DNA from 2 places in the Pseudomonas simiae genome. Region 1 is predicted to be linked to the other one. Evidence: predicted binding sites of a transcription regulator. Region 1 holds the regulator's gene; the other holds the start of a gene.
What was found. The regulator FliA, encoded in region 1, starts transcription of late flagellar genes. The targets are predictions, from matches to a motif close to CTAAAGTTTNNNNNNNNNNNGCCGNTAA.

Region 1 (7,859 bases):
GGCAAGGTGTACGCCCTGCTGACCATCGGTGACGGTTTAGTGGCGCAATTGCCATCACTGTTGTTATCTACAGCTGCGGCGATCATGGTGACTCGTGCTTCGGGCTCCGAAGACATGGGCAAGCAGATCAGCCGGCAGATGTTTGCCTCGCCCAAGGCCTTGGCCGTGGCGGCGGGCATCATGGCGATCATGGGTATTGTACCGGGCATGCCCCACGTGTCGTTCCTGAGCATGGCAGCCATGGCGGCTGGCGGTGCTTACCTGTTCTGGAAAAAGCAGAATGCGGTCAAGGTCCAGGCCCAGCAAGAGATCGCGCGCCAGCAGGAACTGCTGCCATCCCCGGCCCGCGCTCAGGAAACCAAGGAGCTGGGCTGGGATGACGTGACCCCGATCGACATGATCGGCCTGGAAGTCGGCTACCGCCTGATCCCGCTGGTGGACCGCAACCAGGGCGGCCAATTGCTCGCGCGGATCAAGGGCGTGCGCAAGAAGCTGTCCCAGGACCTGGGCTTTTTGATGCCCACCGTGCACATTCGCGACAACCTCGACCTGGCTCCAAGTGCCTATCGCCTGACCCTCATGGGCGTGATCCTGGCCGAAGCCGAGATCTACCCAGACCGCGAACTGGCGATCAACCCAGGGCAGGTGTTCGGCAGCCTCAACGGTATTACCGCCAAAGATCCGGCTTTTGGCCTGGACGCGGTGTGGATCGAAATCAGCCAGCGCAGCCAGGCACAATCCCTCGGCTACACCGTGGTGGACGCCAGCACCGTGGTCGCCACCCACCTCAACCAGATCCTGTACAAGCACTCCCATGAGCTGATTGGCCATGAGGAAGTCCAGCAATTGATGGGTTTGCTGGCCAAAGCGTCGCCGAAACTGGCCGAAGAGCTGGTGCCGGGTGTGCTGTCGCTGTCGCAGTTGCTCAAGGTGTTGCAGGCGTTGCTGGCCGAACAGGTGCCGGTACGGGACATCCGCAGCATTGCCGAGGCCATCGCCAACAATGCCGCCAAGAGTCAAGATACTGCCGCCCTGGTGGCCGCGGTGCGCGTCGGATTGTCGCGTGCAATCGTCCAAAGCATTGTAGGGCTTGACTCCGAGCTGCCTGTGATCACCTTGGAACCAAGGTTGGAACAAATATTGCTCAATAGTATTCAGAAGGCAGGACAAGGCCAGGAAGAGGGCGTTCTGCTGGAGCCAAGCATGGCTGAGAAGCTGCAGCGTTCGTTGATCGACGCCGCACAGCGCCAGGAAATGCAGGGCCAACCGGTGATTCTGCTGGTGGCAGGCCCCGTCCGGGCGATGTTGTCGCGGTTTGGACGCCTGGCAGTACCGAATTTGCACGTTTTGGCTTATCAGGAAATTCCTGACAACAAGCAAGTGACTATCGTCGCGACAGTAGGCCCCAATGGCTGAGGGTAGTGGGTTATGCAAGTGAAGCGTTTTTTCGCCGCCGATATGCGTCAGGCCATGAAACTGGTTCGTGATGAGCTGGGCGCTGACGCCGCGATTATCGGAAACCGTCGTATTGCCGGCGGTGTCGAGCTGACGGCTGCCCTGGATTACACCCCCCAGGCCCTGGCGCCGCGTGTGCCGAACATGGAGCTCGAAGACGAGCTGCGCAAGACTGCTTCACGCATTGTCTCGGCCCAGGCGGAACTGAGCATGCGCGGCGACAGCGATGCCACCACTAATCGCCAGTTGTTCGCCGGCCTGCCGCTGACCGCTTCCGAGCCGCTGGTCGAGCCGACCTTCAAAGAACCGCCACGTCCTTCTGCGCCTGCTCCGGCGCCTGCGGTTGACCAGCGGGTGTTCGACTCGATGCGCTTTGAACTCAATGGCCTGCGTGAGCTGCTGGAAGTGCAGCTTGGCTCGTTGGCCTGGAACCAGCTGCAAGGCAGCAAGCCGCAACAGGCCAACCTGTGGCGGCGCCTGCAACGTATCGGCTTGTCCGGCCCGTTGTCCCGCGACCTGCTGGCCTTGACCACCGAAATCGAAGAGCCTCGCCAGGCTTGGCGCATGTTGCTGGCCCACCTGGCACGGATGATTGTCACCCCGGAAATCGAACCATTGGAAGAGGGCGGTGTGATCGCCATGGTCGGCCCTGCCGGCATGGGCAAGACCACCACCCTGGCCAAGCTGGCGGCCCGTTACGTACTCAAATACGGCGCACAGAATATCGCGCTGGTGAGCATGGACAGCTACCGTATTGGTGCCCAGGAGCAGCTCAAGACGCTGGGCCGTATTCTCAATGTATCGGTGACTCACGTCGACCCGGGCCAGTCCCTGGCCAACGCCCTCGACCCGCTGTTGCGCAAACGCGTGGTATTGATCGATACCGCCGGCCTGCAAGCCAGCGACCCGGCATTGCGCATGCAGCTTGAAAGCCTGGCCGGACGTGGCATCAAATCGAAAAACTACCTGGTGCTTGCAACCACCAGCCAGAAACAGGTTCTTACCGCTGCGTATCACAGCTACAAACGCTGCGGCCTGGCCGGTTGCATCCTCACCAAGCTCGACGAAACCGCGAGCCTGGGCGAGGTGCTGAGCCTGGCCATCAGTCATGAATTGCCGGTCGCTTACCTGACCGACGGGCCGCGGATCCCCGATGATCTGCATCTACCGCGCCGTCATCAGTTGGTCAGCCGTGCAGTCAGCGTGCAAATGCAAGAAGAGCCTAGCGAGGAAGCGATGGCTGATATGTTCGCCGACCTTTATCACAACCCGGCAAAACGGGTCGGTTGAGGGCAGGATGAACACCGTGAAATGTACCTACATCGATGGTCTGCAAGCGATTCACGCGGCCAAGCCATGTAGCCTGCGTCTAAGCAAGACAAGGTAAAGAAATAAAATGGGCAGCATGCATCCCGTACAGGTGATCGCGGTGACCGGCGGCAAAGGTGGCGTCGGGAAAACTAACGTGTCAGTGAATTTGTCCCTGGCCCTGGCAGAGCTTGGCCGTCGCGTCATGCTGTTGGATGCTGACCTGGGCCTGGCGAACGTCGACGTTCTGCTGGGGCTGACGCCCAAACATACCCTTGCCGATGTGATCGAGGGCCGCTGCGAGCTGCGCGATGTGCTGCTGCAGGGCCCCGGTGGCATCCGCATCGTGCCGGCTGCCTCGGGCACCCAGAGCATGGTGCACCTGAGCCCGGCGCAGCATGCCGGCCTCATCCAGGCGTTCAGTGATATCGGCGATAACCTCGACGTGCTGGTGATTGACACCGCCGCCGGGATCGGCGAGTCCGTGGTCAGCTTCGTGCGCGCCGCGCAGGAAGTGTTGCTGGTGGTCTGCGACGAACCCACCTCGATCACCGACGCCTACGCCCTGATCAAACTGCTTAACCGTGACTACGGCATGAACCGCTTCCGCGTCTTGGCCAACATGGCCCAGAGCCCGCAGGAAGGGCGCAACCTGTTCGCCAAGTTGACCAAGGTCACGGATCGTTTCCTCGATGTCGCCTTACAATACGTCGGCGCAGTGCCCTACGACGAGTGTGTGCGCAAGGCTGTGCAAAAGCAGCGTGCAGTCTACGAAGCGTTCCCTCGTTCCAAGTGCGCATTGGCGTTCAAGGCTATTGCCCAGAAGGTCGATACCTGGCCGTTGCCCGCCAACCCACGGGGGCATCTGGAGTTTTTCGTCGAGCGATTGGTGCATCAGACGAGCGCAGGACCCGTGCTATGACAGCGACTGGCTACAACGCTTACAAGAGGTCTGCCCGTGACAGTCAGGGCGAGTTGATCGAGCGCTACGCGCCCTTGGTCAAGCGCATTGCCTACCACCTGCTGGCACGCCTGCCGGCCAGCGTCCAGGTCGAAGACCTGATCCAGGCGGGCATGATCGGCCTGCTCGAAGTGTCGACCAAATATGACGCGAGCAAGGGCGCGAGTTTCGAGACGTATGCGGGGATCCGTATCCGTGGCGCGATGCTTGATGAGGTGCGTAAAGGTGACTGGGCGCCGCGTTCGGTGCATCGCAATACGCGCATGGTCAGTGACGCAATTCGCGCAATTGAAGCAAAAACCGGTCGCGACGCTAAAGATCACGAAGTTGCGGCCGAACTCCAATTGAGTCTCGACGATTACTACGGGATTTTGAACGATACCTTGGGCAGCCGCCTGTTCAGTTTCGACGACCTGTTGCAGGACGGCGAACACGAAGGGCTGCACGAGGACGGCGCGAGCGCTCATATGGAGCCATCGCGTGACCTGGAAGATGAGCGTTTCCAGGGGGCGTTGGCGGACGCGATTGCCAATTTGCCGGAGCGTGAGCGACTGGTGTTGGCGTTGTACTACGACGAAGAGCTGAACCTCAAGGAAATCGGTGAGGTCCTGGGGGTCAGCGAGTCGCGGGTCAGCCAGTTGCACAGCCAGTGCGCAGCCCGCTTGCGGGGGCGTTTGGGAGAGTGGCGAGCGCGCTGACAGGCAGTGTGGGGACACTGCAGACGAGACCGTGAGGGCGACCAGCCTTCGCGGGTTCGACCCGTGGTGCCCTCGGCAGTCCTTTTTGTGTAATGCCTGTTGATTGAAATGGCGCGTCCAGGTGCTGGGCGCGTTTAAGACTGCTTGGAGGTCGAATTGGACAAGAACATGAAAATCCTCATCGTTGATGACTTCTCAACGATGCGGCGGATCATAAAAAACCTGTTGCGTGACCTTGGGTTCACTAACACGGTCGAGGCGGATGACGGCATTACGGCCATTCCGATCCTCAACAGCGGGAGCATCGACTTTCTGGTAACGGACTGGAACATGCCGGGCATGACCGGTATCGACTTGCTGCGCCACGTACGTGCTGACGAAAAGCTGCGCGGCCTGCCTGTGCTGATGGTGACCGCCGAAGCCAAGCGTGAGCAGATCATCGAAGCCGCCCAAGCTGGGGTAAACGGTTACGTGGTCAAGCCATTCACTGCATTGGCCTTGAAAGAGAAGATTGAAAAAATCTTCGACCGCATCGGTCATTGATGCTGCCACGGGGGAGCTATGGAGCATAAAGAATCATCGCAGGCCGACTTCGAGTCGACCCTGAAAAAGCATGCTCACCAGTTGGTCGAAAGCCTTGAAAAAGGTCAGTTCGGCGACGCGGTGCAGTTGATCCATGAGCTCAACCAGACCCGTGATCGCGGCCTGTACCAGGAAGTGGGCAAGCTCACACGCGAGCTGCACAGTGCGATCGTCAATTTCCAGATTGACCCACACATGCCCCAGGCTGAGGAAATCTCGCAGATCACTGATGCCACCGAACGCCTGTCCTATGTGGTCAGGCTGACTGAGGCAGCGGCCAACCGCACCATGGACCTGGTGGAAAACGCCACGCCTCTGGTCAACGGTATGGCCAACGAAGCCCAGGCCCTGAGCAACGACTGGGGCCGTTTCATGCGCCGCGAAGTCGGCGCTGAAGAGTTTCGTGAGTTGGCGCGTCGGGTCGAAGGGTTCTTGTCACGCAGCGAGCAGGAAAACCGCACGGTTTCCAGCAACCTCAACGACATTCTGCTCGCCCAGGATTACCAGGACCTCACCGGTCAGGTGATCAAGCGTGTGACCCAGTTGGTCACCGAAGTGGAAAGCAACTTGCTCAAATTGGTGCTTATGGCAGGCCAGGTTGACCGTTTTGCCGGCATTGAACATGACCGCGAAGCGATCCTCTCGGAAAAAGATCCAAAAAAACATCTCGCCAAGGGTGAAGGTCCGCAGATTCATGCCGATAAACGTGAAGACGTTGTATCGGGTCAAGATGATGTTGATGACCTGTTATCCAGTTTAGGCTTCTAAGGAGCACCCACATGAGCTTCGGCGCCGATGAAGAAATCCTTCAGGATTTCCTTGTAGAGGCCGGCGAAATTTTAGAGCAGTTGTCCGAGCAACTGGTCGAGCTGGAAAGCCGACCGGATGATGCGAACCTGCTCAATGCAATTTTTCGCGGTTTTCACACTGTAAAAGGGGGCGCCGGCTTCCTCCAGCTCCATGAGCTGGTGGAATGCTGCCACATTGCCGAGAACGTGTTCGACATCCTGCGCAAGGGTGAGCGTCACGTTGATTCGGAATTGATGGACGTGATTCTCGAAGCACTGGATGCGGTCAACGGCATGTTCAGCGAAGTCCGCGAACGTGCCCCGATCACCGCGGCCACTCCGGAACTGTTGGCTGCGCTGGCACGTTATGCGGAGCCCGCCGACCTGTCGGCTGCGCCGGTAGCAGAAGCAGCACCCGAGCCAGTGGCTGAGGCCGAGCCGGATGTGACCGACAGCGAATTCGAGCAGTTGCTTAACTCCCTCAGTGCCGTGAAGGCCGAGGCAGAAGCACCGGCTGCGGCTGTTGCCGCGCCAACCAGCGAAGACATCACTGACGCTGAGTTCGAATCCCTGCTTGACCAGTTGCATGGCAAAGGCCAGTTCGCGGCCGACGCCGTGACACCTGCCGCTGTGTCGGAAGCGCCGGCAGCACCGACCGCCAATGCCAACACCGATATCACCGACGACGAATTCGAAGCGTTGCTCGACCAACTGCACGGCAAGGGCACCTTCGTGGCCGACGCCTTGCCGGAAGTCGCCGCCACGGCCGCAGCGCCTGCCGCGGCCAGTGCAGCACCGGCCGGCGACGGCCTGATCTCCGATCATGAGTTCGAATCGCTGCTGGACGAACTGCACGGCAAGGGCAAGTTCAGCGAAGTGGCCCCAGCGGCGACGGTTGCCACGGCTGCTCCGGTTGCCGCCAAAGCTGCAGCGCCTGCCCCTGCACCAGCGGCCAAACCTGCGCCGGCTGCCGCACCTGCTCCGGCACGTGCCGCCGCCGCACCGGTTGCCGATAAACCCGCCAGTGAAGCCGAAACCACCGTGCGCGTTGATACCGCACGCCTGGACGACATCATGAACATGGTCGGCGAACTGGTACTGGTGCGTAACCGCCTGGTGCGCCTGGGCCTGAGCAGCGGCGATGAAGCCATGCAAAAGGCCGTGTCGAACCTCGACGTGGTGACCGCCGACCTGCAGACCGCCGTGATGAAAACCCGGATGCAGCCGATCAAGAAAGTCTTCGGCCGCTTCCCGCGCCTGGTTCGTGACCTGGCACGCCAGTTGAAGAAAGAAATCAACCTGGAACTGGTGGGTGAAGAAACCGACCTCGACAAGAACCTTGTCGAGGCCCTGGCCGACCCGCTGGTCCACTTGGTGCGCAACGCTGTCGACCACGGCGTGGAAACCCCGGAAGAACGCGAAGCCTCGGGCAAGTCCCGCAACGGCAAAGTGATCCTGGCGGCGGAGCAAGAGGGCGACCACATCCTGTTGTCGATCACTGACGACGGCAAGGGCATGGACCCGGCGATATTGCGCAATATCGCGGTCAAGCGTGGCGTGATGGACAAGGACGCCGCCGACCGCCTGACCGATAGCGAGTGCTACAACCTGATCTTCGCCCCGGGCTTCTCGACCAAGACCGAGATTTCCGACGTGTCCGGCCGTGGCGTCGGCATGGACGTGGTGAAGACCAAGATCAGCCAGCTCAACGGCTCGATCAACATCTACTCGACCAAGGGCCAGGGCTCGAAGATCGTCATCAAGGTGCCGTTGACCTTGGCGATCATGCCAACCCTGATGGTGATGCTGGGCAACCAGGCCTTCGCTTTCCCGCTGGTCAACGTCAACGAGATCTTCCACCTCGACCTGTCGCGCACCAATGTGGTGGACGGCCAGGAAGTGGTGATCGTGCGCGACAAGGCATTGCCACTGTTCTACCTCAAGCGCTGGCTGGTGGCATCGGCCAAGCATGAAGAGCAGCGCGAAGGCCATGTGGTGATTCTTTCGGTGGGCACCCAGCGCATCGGCTTCGTGGTCGATCAACTGGTGGGCCAGGAAGAAGTGGTC
Region 2 (7,859 bases), 2.3 Mb from region 1:
ACGCGCAGCCAGCTCTTTAAGCGTGGACACATCCAGGTTGCGGTAGTGGAAGTAGCTTTCCAGCGCTTTCATATGCGTATAAAGGAAGCGACGATCCTGGCAGATGCTGTTGCCGCAGATCGGCGACTTGCCCTTGGGCACCCACTTTTCCAGGAAGGCGATGGTCTCGGCTTCTGCTTCGGCCATGCTGATACGGCTGTCGCGCACGCGCTGGGTCAGGCCGGAGTTGCCATGAGTGCGGGTATTCCACTCGTCCATGGTGGCGAGGACGGCGTCGCTGTGGTGGATGGCAATCACCGGCCCTTCGGCCAAGGTGTTGAGGTTGCTGTCGGTGACAATCGTCGCCATTTCGATGATGACGTCGGTGTCAGGGTTCAGACCGGTCATTTCCAGATCGATCCAAATCAGGTTCTGTGGGTTTTGCATGGCTTGATTCTCTTGGCACCTTGGCTTAGCTGCGCAGTTTAGCAGGCAGGGGCATGCTAGACTCGCGACCGTTTTACCTAACCTTTGTATTATCGACACGGAACACCAATGGCCAAACGCCAGCTCAACCGTCGCCAAAACTGGCGCATCGAAAAGATTCAAGGTGAACGCGCCGCTCGCGCCGCCAAACGTGAATCCTCCGCCGTGGAAGCGCTTGAAGGCGGCGACCTGGGCCCCGAGCAAACGGGCCTGGTGATCGCGCACTTTGGTGTACAGGTCGAAGTCGAGGCGCTGGAAGGCGAACTCGCAGGCTCGGTATCCCGTTGCCACCTGCGCGCCAACCTGCCTGCGCTGGTCACCGGCGACAAAGTGGTCTGGCGAGCCGGCAACCAGGGCATCGGCGTGATCGTCGCCCAACTGCCTCGCACCACCGAACTGCGCCGCCCGGACAGCCGCGGCCAGCTCAAGCCAGTGGCGGCCAACGTCGACATGATTGTCATCGTGTTCGCGCCACTGCCTGAGCCGCATGCCAACCTGATCGACCGCTACCTGGTCGCAGCCGAGCACGCCGGCATCCGCCCGCTGTTGCTGTTGAACAAATTCGACCTGATCGACGAACAGAACGCCCCGGCGCTCAACGCCTTGCTGGCGGTGTACCGCACCCTCGGTTACCCGGTGCTGGAGGTTTCGGCGCATCACGGTAATGGTATGGAACAGCTGCAACAGCAGTTGGACGGGCGCATCAGCGTGTTTGTCGGCCAGTCAGGCGTGGGTAAATCCTCGCTGGTCAACAGCCTGCTGCCGGAAGTCGACACCCGCGTGGGCCCGCTGTCGGAACTGTCCGGACAGGGCACCCACACCACCACCACCGCGCGGCTGTTCCACTTCCCCGGCGGCGGTGAGTTGATCGACTCCCCAGGCATCCGTGAATTCGGCCTCGGCCACGTCAGCCGCAGCGATGTGGAAGCGGGCTTCATCGAATTCAACGACCTGATCGGCACCTGCCGCTTCCGCGACTGCAAACACGACCGCGAGCCGGGCTGTGCGTTGCTCAAGGCGCTGGAGGATGGGCGTGTGCAGCAGCAGCGGATGAACAGCTATCGGTCGATTATTGCGAGTCTGCCCGAAAGCAGTTATTAAACTGCTGAAACAACAAGGCCGCGATCATCGCGGCCTTGTTGTATGTGAAGTCTACGAACCCGTACCTGGCACCGTAGGATCCTTCACCCCACCCTCATCAAACAAATTCAGCTTCTGGCGCAGTTCATGCGCCGGCAACGGCTCCTGCCCTGGCGGAATAGCGTTCGGATCGGCCGGCACTTCACCCGGCGCGCCCGCACCTTGGGTGGGTTGCGGTGCCGGCGGCGGGTCACCCTCAATCGCACGCTGGGCCTTTTTGGTCAGCACCACGATATCGATACGGCGGTTGATCGGGTTGAACGGGTCTTTCGCATCAAACAACTGCGAAGACGCAAACCCCACCACGCGCGCGACTTGCGGGTCCGGGTAGCTACCGGCCACCAACGCACGACGAGCTGCGTTGGCACGGTTGGCCGAGAGCTCCCAGTTGCCGAAGTCGCCCTGCCCCGCATAGGGTTTGGCGTCGGTGTGGCCACTGATGCTGATCTTGTTCGGCACCGCCTTGATGGTGTCGGCCATGGCCAGCAGGATGTCTTCGAAGTACGGCTTCAAGCGCGCACTGCCCGAGTCGAACATCGGTCGGTTGGCCGCATCGGTGATCTGGATGCGCAAACCGTCCGGGGTGATCTCGAACGAAATCTGATCCTTGAACTTCAGCAACTGCGGGTTTTCCTCGACCTTGTTCTGCAGCTCTTGCAGCAACAGCTCAAGACGCTCCTGCTCGACCTGTTCAGCCATGGCCTCGACGGTATCGCGCTCGATCGGGATTTTCTCCTGAGGCGATTCGGTCTTGATTTCCGGGTTGATGGTGCGCTCAGGCGCCAACTGCGGTGAGCCGCCCAGGTCGATCACGAAGGGCGTGCCGCTTTCCGAGAAACCAATCGGGTCTTTGAAGTAGCCGGCAATGGCGATCTTCTGTTCCGGCGTGGCAGTGGACATCAGCCACAGCACCAGGAAGAACGCCATCATCGCCGTCGCAAAGTCGGCGAAGGCGATCTTCCAAGCGCCGCCATGGTGCCCCGCAGCGAAGCGCTTGACGCGCTTGATGATTATCGGCTGGTTGTTTTCCATGGCTTAGCGACCGCGAACCGCTTGTTCCAGCTCGGCGAAGCTTGGGCGATGCTTGGGGTACAGCACCTTGCGACCGAACTCCACCGCCAGCGATGGCGGCATCCCGGAAGCGGAGGCGACCAGGCTGGCCTTGATCGATTCGTACAGGTTGATTTCTTCCTTGGCGTCATGGGCCAGGGAGGTGGCGAGCGGACCGAAGAAGCCGTAGGCCGCGAGAATACCGAAGAAGGTACCGACCAATGCCGCACCCACGTGCATACCGATGGCAGCCTGGTCGCCCTCACCCAGGGACGCCATGGTCACCACGATGCCGAGTACCGCCGCGACGATACCGAAACCCGGCATACCGTCAGCGATGCCGGTCACGGCGTGGGAGGGGTGCTCAAGCTCTTCTTTAAGGCTGAACAATTCCATGTCGAACAGGCCTTCCAGCTCATGGGGGGCCATGTTGCCGGAGGACATGATGCGCAGGTAGTCACAGATGTAGGCGGTCATGCGCTCATCTTTGAGCACGGCCGGGTACTTGGCGAAAATCGGGCTGGCCGCGGCGTCTTCGATGTCGGCCTCGATGGCCATCATGCCTTCGCGGCGGCTCTTGTTGAGGATCTCGTAGACCAGGCCCAACACCTCCAGGTAGAAGGTATGGGTGAAGCGCGAACCGAACATGCCCAGCGACTTCTTGATCACGTGCATGGTCATGTAGCCGGGGTTCGCCTGCAGGAAGGCACCCAGTGCGGCACCGCCAATAATCATCACCTCGAAAGGCTGGATCAGTGCCGCAATTTTACCGTGGGACAGGACGTACCCGCCGAGCACGCTCGCGAAGACGACGATGATGCCGATAATTTTAGCCATAGGAGATGAGTACTTGCGCCGTCGGGTTCATGGACATATTGGGTGTAGCAGAAAACTCTTGTTCTACTTATCGGCAAAACTGCGCCAGACTATAGCCCGTTAAGGCGAAAAGCCAGTTCGGCCCGCTCCGGGCGTGTAGACCGCAAGTGATGATCGCGCCCCTATCATGGCTAATGAAACGACAGTCCCAACTGCAAAACCCAACTCTCTCGCCGCTTGGATCAAGTGCCTGGACGATGTACGGCTGCCTGTCCCCCAGGCCAGTCACGACCGCGTGTGCAAAGGCATCCGCGACAGCCGCAGTTCATTGCGAGATATTGCCGAGCTGATGCAAAGCAGCCCGGCGCTCGTCCTCAGCGTGATGCGCGAGGCCAACAGCCACACCCATGGCAGCCTGGCGGAACCGGCGGAAAACCTTGAAGTGGCGCTCAACCGCCTGGGCCTCAAGCGCGCCGAAGAACTGCTGGCACGTCTGCCTTCGGTGCCGGCCAATGAGATCCCCGTGGCATTGCGCCAACTTCTGCTGATCAGCCAGCACGCGTCGCAGCAAGCCAACGGCTTGTTCGGCAGTCGCCTGGCGCGGCTGTGGCAGGACATTCACTGGGGCAGCCTGTTGTTTCTGTCGCCGCTGTGGCCAATGGCGGTCGCCTATCCCAAACTCCTGGAAGAATGGGAACTGCGGGTGATCCACAAAGGCCAGTCAGCCCGCGAGGTCGAGCGAGAACTGTTCGGCGTGCGCCTGCTGGACCTGTGCGTCGGCCTGACCGAAGCCTGGCACCTGCCGATCTGGGTATGCCAGGGTTACACGTTGCTGATGAGCGAGCAGCGCCTGCTGGTCAAGGCCCTGCACATCGCCCGTGAAGACGACCCGCTGCGCCACCAGCAATTGCTCGATGCCGAACCCAACCTGCGCCGCTGGCTGAACCAGCCGGCCAACACCGTGCTGCTGGCCAACGGCCTGGCAATGTCGGCCCAGGAGTCCTGGACCTGCCCGCACACCGAACGCTGGCAGTTGCTCACTGCGCTGTACCTGCAACAGCCCTTGGGCGAGGTGCAGCAACTGGTCCACCAACAGGCTGTCACCAGCGCCCGCACCACCTTGATGCCTGACCTCTGGCACCCGGCGCTGTCGCTGATCTGGCCGTGGCATGTACAGAAGATTCATCGCGGCCTGCTCCCCGCGCCGCCGCCCACCGCCGAGGCCCTGGCCGTGTGGCGCAAACGCTGTACTGAACTGCTGGTGGAGCCGAGCCGCTTTGCCAACGCCATGCACTTGACCACGTGCGCCAAGGAGGCCCTGGTCGCCAGTGGTATGCAGCGGGTCATGCTGCTGATGGCTGACCGCGCCTTGAGCACGTTGCGTGTGCACCAGGCCGATGGCCTGCCGAAGGATGCAGCCAATTTGAGCCTGGATGTGGTCAATAGTACGTTGCTGCAGCGCTTGCTGGAAAAGTCCGCCCAAGTGCGCCTCAACCCTGAAAACCACGCCCAGTTCTCGGCCTTGCTGCCGCCGGTCCTGCGCCGCCTGTTCACCGGCGAACACCTGTTGCTGCGGTCCCTGAGTTGCAATGGCAAGGTGGTGATGCTGATGGTGGCCGACCAGGGCGGCGGGCCGTTCTCGGAAACCACCGTGCAGGCCTTCGGTAAAACCGCCCAATGCATCGAGAAAGCCCTGCACTGCTTTACCAACCGCAGCGCCTGATGCTTGCGCTACAATCGCCCTCTTTTATCGCCAACATTTGTGCACAGGAGACCTCACATGCCTGACTTCTCTGGCTTGCCGCTGGTGATCGAACCCAGCGACCTGCTTGGTCGCCTCGATGCCGAACACTTGATACTGGTGGACCTCACCAGTGCCGCCCGCTACGCCGAAGGGCACATCCCCGGCGCACATTTCGTTGACCCCAAGCGCACCCAACTGGGCCAGCCGCCGGCGCCTGGCCTGCTGCCCAACAAGGCCGACCTCGAGAAACTGTTCGGCGAACTGGGCCACACCCCGGACGCCACTTACGTGGTCTATGACGACGAAGGCGGTGGCTGGGCCGGGCGCTTCATCTGGATGCTCGACGTGATCGGCCACCAGAAGTACCACTACCTCGACGGTGGCCTGCTGGCCTGGCTGGAAGAAAAACGCCCGGTTTCGACTGACGTGCCCACCCCGGTCGGCAACCCCGTCAGCCTGACGCTGCATGATGGCCCAACAGCCACCCGCGAATACCTGCAAAGCCGCCTCGGCGCGCCCGACCTGGGTATCTGGGACGCACGCGGCCCGCTGGAGTATTCCGGCGAGAAAGTGCTCGCAGCCAAAGGCGGGCACATTCCCGGCGCAGTGAACTTCGAATGGACGTCCGGCATGGACAAGGCGCGCAACCTGCGTATCCGCCGCGACATGCCGCAGATCCTCGAAGACCTCGGGCTGACCAAAGACAAAGAAATCATCACCCACTGCCAGACTCACCACCGCTCTGGCTTCACCTACCTGGTGGCCAAGGCGCTCGGTTATCCGCGAGTCAAAGGTTATGCCGGTTCCTGGGGCGAATGGGGCAACCACCCCGACACCCCCGTCGAGATTTAAGGTTTAAGGACAGTTATGAAAAAGCAGTTGTTTATCCTCAGCCAGTACTTGCTGCCGCACCACTTGCTGTCGCGCCTGGCCGGTTGCATTGCCGAATGCCGCGTGCGTTGGTTCAAGAATGCCTTCACTGCCTGGTTCGCCAAGCGCTATCAAGTGGACATGTCCCAGGCCTTGGTTGAAGACCTGACCGCCTACGAGCACTTCAACGCCTTCTTCACCCGCGCCCTGAAAGACGGCGCGCGCCCACTGGACCAAACCCCAGGTGCGGTGCTGAGCCCAGCCGATGGCGCGGTCAGCCAGTTGGGGCCGATCGAGCATGGTCGGGTGTTCCAGGCCAAGGGGCACAGTTTCAGCGTGCTGGAGCTGCTGGGTGGCGATTCGGCCTTGTCAGCGCCGTTCATGGGCGGTGACTTCGCCACGGTTTATCTGTCGCCCAAGGACTACCACCGTGTGCACATGCCACTGGCCGGCACCCTGCGCGAGATGGTCTACATTCCTGGCCGCATCTTCTCGGTCAACCAGACCACCGCTGAAAACGTACCCGAGCTGTTCGCACGTAATGAGCGGGTTGCCTGCATCTTCGACACCGAACGCGGCCCAATGGCCGTGGTGTTGGTGGGTGCGATGATTGTGGCGTCGATTGAAACCGTATGGGCTGGCTTGGTGACACCGCCGAAGCGTGAGCTGAAAACCTTCCGCTATGACGAGGCTGCACGCGCGCCGATTCACCTGGAGAAAGGCGCGGAGCTGGGTCGCTTCAAGCTGGGTTCGACCGCGATCGTGCTGTTTGGGCCGGGTCAGGTGACGTGGGCTGAAGCGCTGGTGGCGGGTTCGCCGGTGCAGATGGGCCAGGGTATCGCTTTACCTAAAGCCTGACAAAACACCCAATGTGGGAGCGGGCTTGCTCGCGAATGCGGAGTATCAGTCAACACGTCAGTGACTGAACCACCACTTTCGCGAGCAAGCCCGCTCCCACATTTTTTTACCGCATTTATTCAGTTACAGCTGACCGTCGCGGTCGCGGAAGCCCAGCAGATACAGCACGCCGTCCAACCCCAAGGTCGAAATCGCCTGCTTCGCCGATTGTTTGACCAGTGGCTTGGCGCGGAACGCTACACCCAGCCCGGCAATCGCCAGCATCGGCAAGTCATTCGCACCGTCGCCGACCGCAATGGTCTGCTCCAGACGCAAACCTTCCTTGTGGGCCAACTCCTTGAGCAGATCCGCCTTGCGCTGTGCGTCGACAATCGGCTCGACCGCCATGCCGGTCACCTTGCCATCCACCACTTCCAGCTCGTTGGCGAACACGTAGTCGATGCCCAGCTTGGCCTGCAATTGCTTGGCGAAGTAGGTGAAGCCGCCGGACAGGATGGCGGTCTTGTAGCCCAGGCGCTTGAGTTCGGCGAACAGGGTTTCGGCGCCTTCGGTCAGGCGCAGGGAGGCGCCGATGGAATCCAGCACACTCACGTCCAGGCCCTTGAGCAGCGCGAGGCGCTCTTTGAAGCTGGCGCGGAAGTCGAGTTCACCGGCCATGGCGCGCTCGGTAATTTCGGCAACCTGCTCGCCGACGCCCGCAGCCTTGGCCAGTTCATCGATGACTTCGGCTTCGATCAACGTGGAGTCCATGTCAAACACCGCCAGGCGACGGTTACGCCGGAACAGTGAATCCTCCTGGAAGGCGATATCGACGTTCAGCTCCTGGGCCACGCTGAGGAACTCGGCCCGCAAGGCTTGCGGGTCGGCTGGCTCACCGCGCACGGAGAACTCGATGCAGCCCTTGCCCTGGTCGGCC

Region 2: the regulator FliA is predicted to act here: its motif matches at 3,560-3,587, upstream of motA (flagellar motor stator protein MotA).

The regions. Positions count from the first base shown of each region.
Region 1 covers NZ_CP010896.1:4,352,598-4,360,456, reverse strand. Annotated here, with positions in the region: gene flhA (flagellar biosynthesis protein FlhA) at 1-1,416, shown strand, start outside; gene flhF (flagellar biosynthesis GTPase FlhF) at 1,429-2,745, shown strand; gene fleN (flagellar synthesis regulator FleN) at 2,852-3,685, shown strand; gene fliA (RNA polymerase sigma factor FliA) at 3,682-4,422, shown strand; gene PF1751_RS19695 (chemotaxis response regulator CheY) at 4,591-4,965, shown strand; gene PF1751_RS19690 (protein phosphatase CheZ) at 4,984-5,772, shown strand; gene PF1751_RS19685 (chemotaxis protein CheA) at 5,784-7,859, shown strand, end outside.
Region 2 covers NZ_CP010896.1:554,856-562,714, reverse strand. Annotated here, with positions in the region: gene orn (oligoribonuclease) at 1-426, opposite strand, end outside; gene rsgA (small ribosomal subunit biogenesis GTPase RsgA) at 535-1,566, shown strand; gene motB (flagellar motor protein MotB) at 1,618-2,637, opposite strand; gene motA (flagellar motor stator protein MotA) at 2,641-3,492, opposite strand; gene PF1751_RS02420 (HDOD domain-containing protein) at 3,659-5,194, shown strand; gene PF1751_RS02415 (rhodanese-like domain-containing protein) at 5,252-6,067, shown strand; gene asd (archaetidylserine decarboxylase) at 6,083-6,943, shown strand; gene serB (phosphoserine phosphatase SerB) at 7,067-7,859, opposite strand, start outside.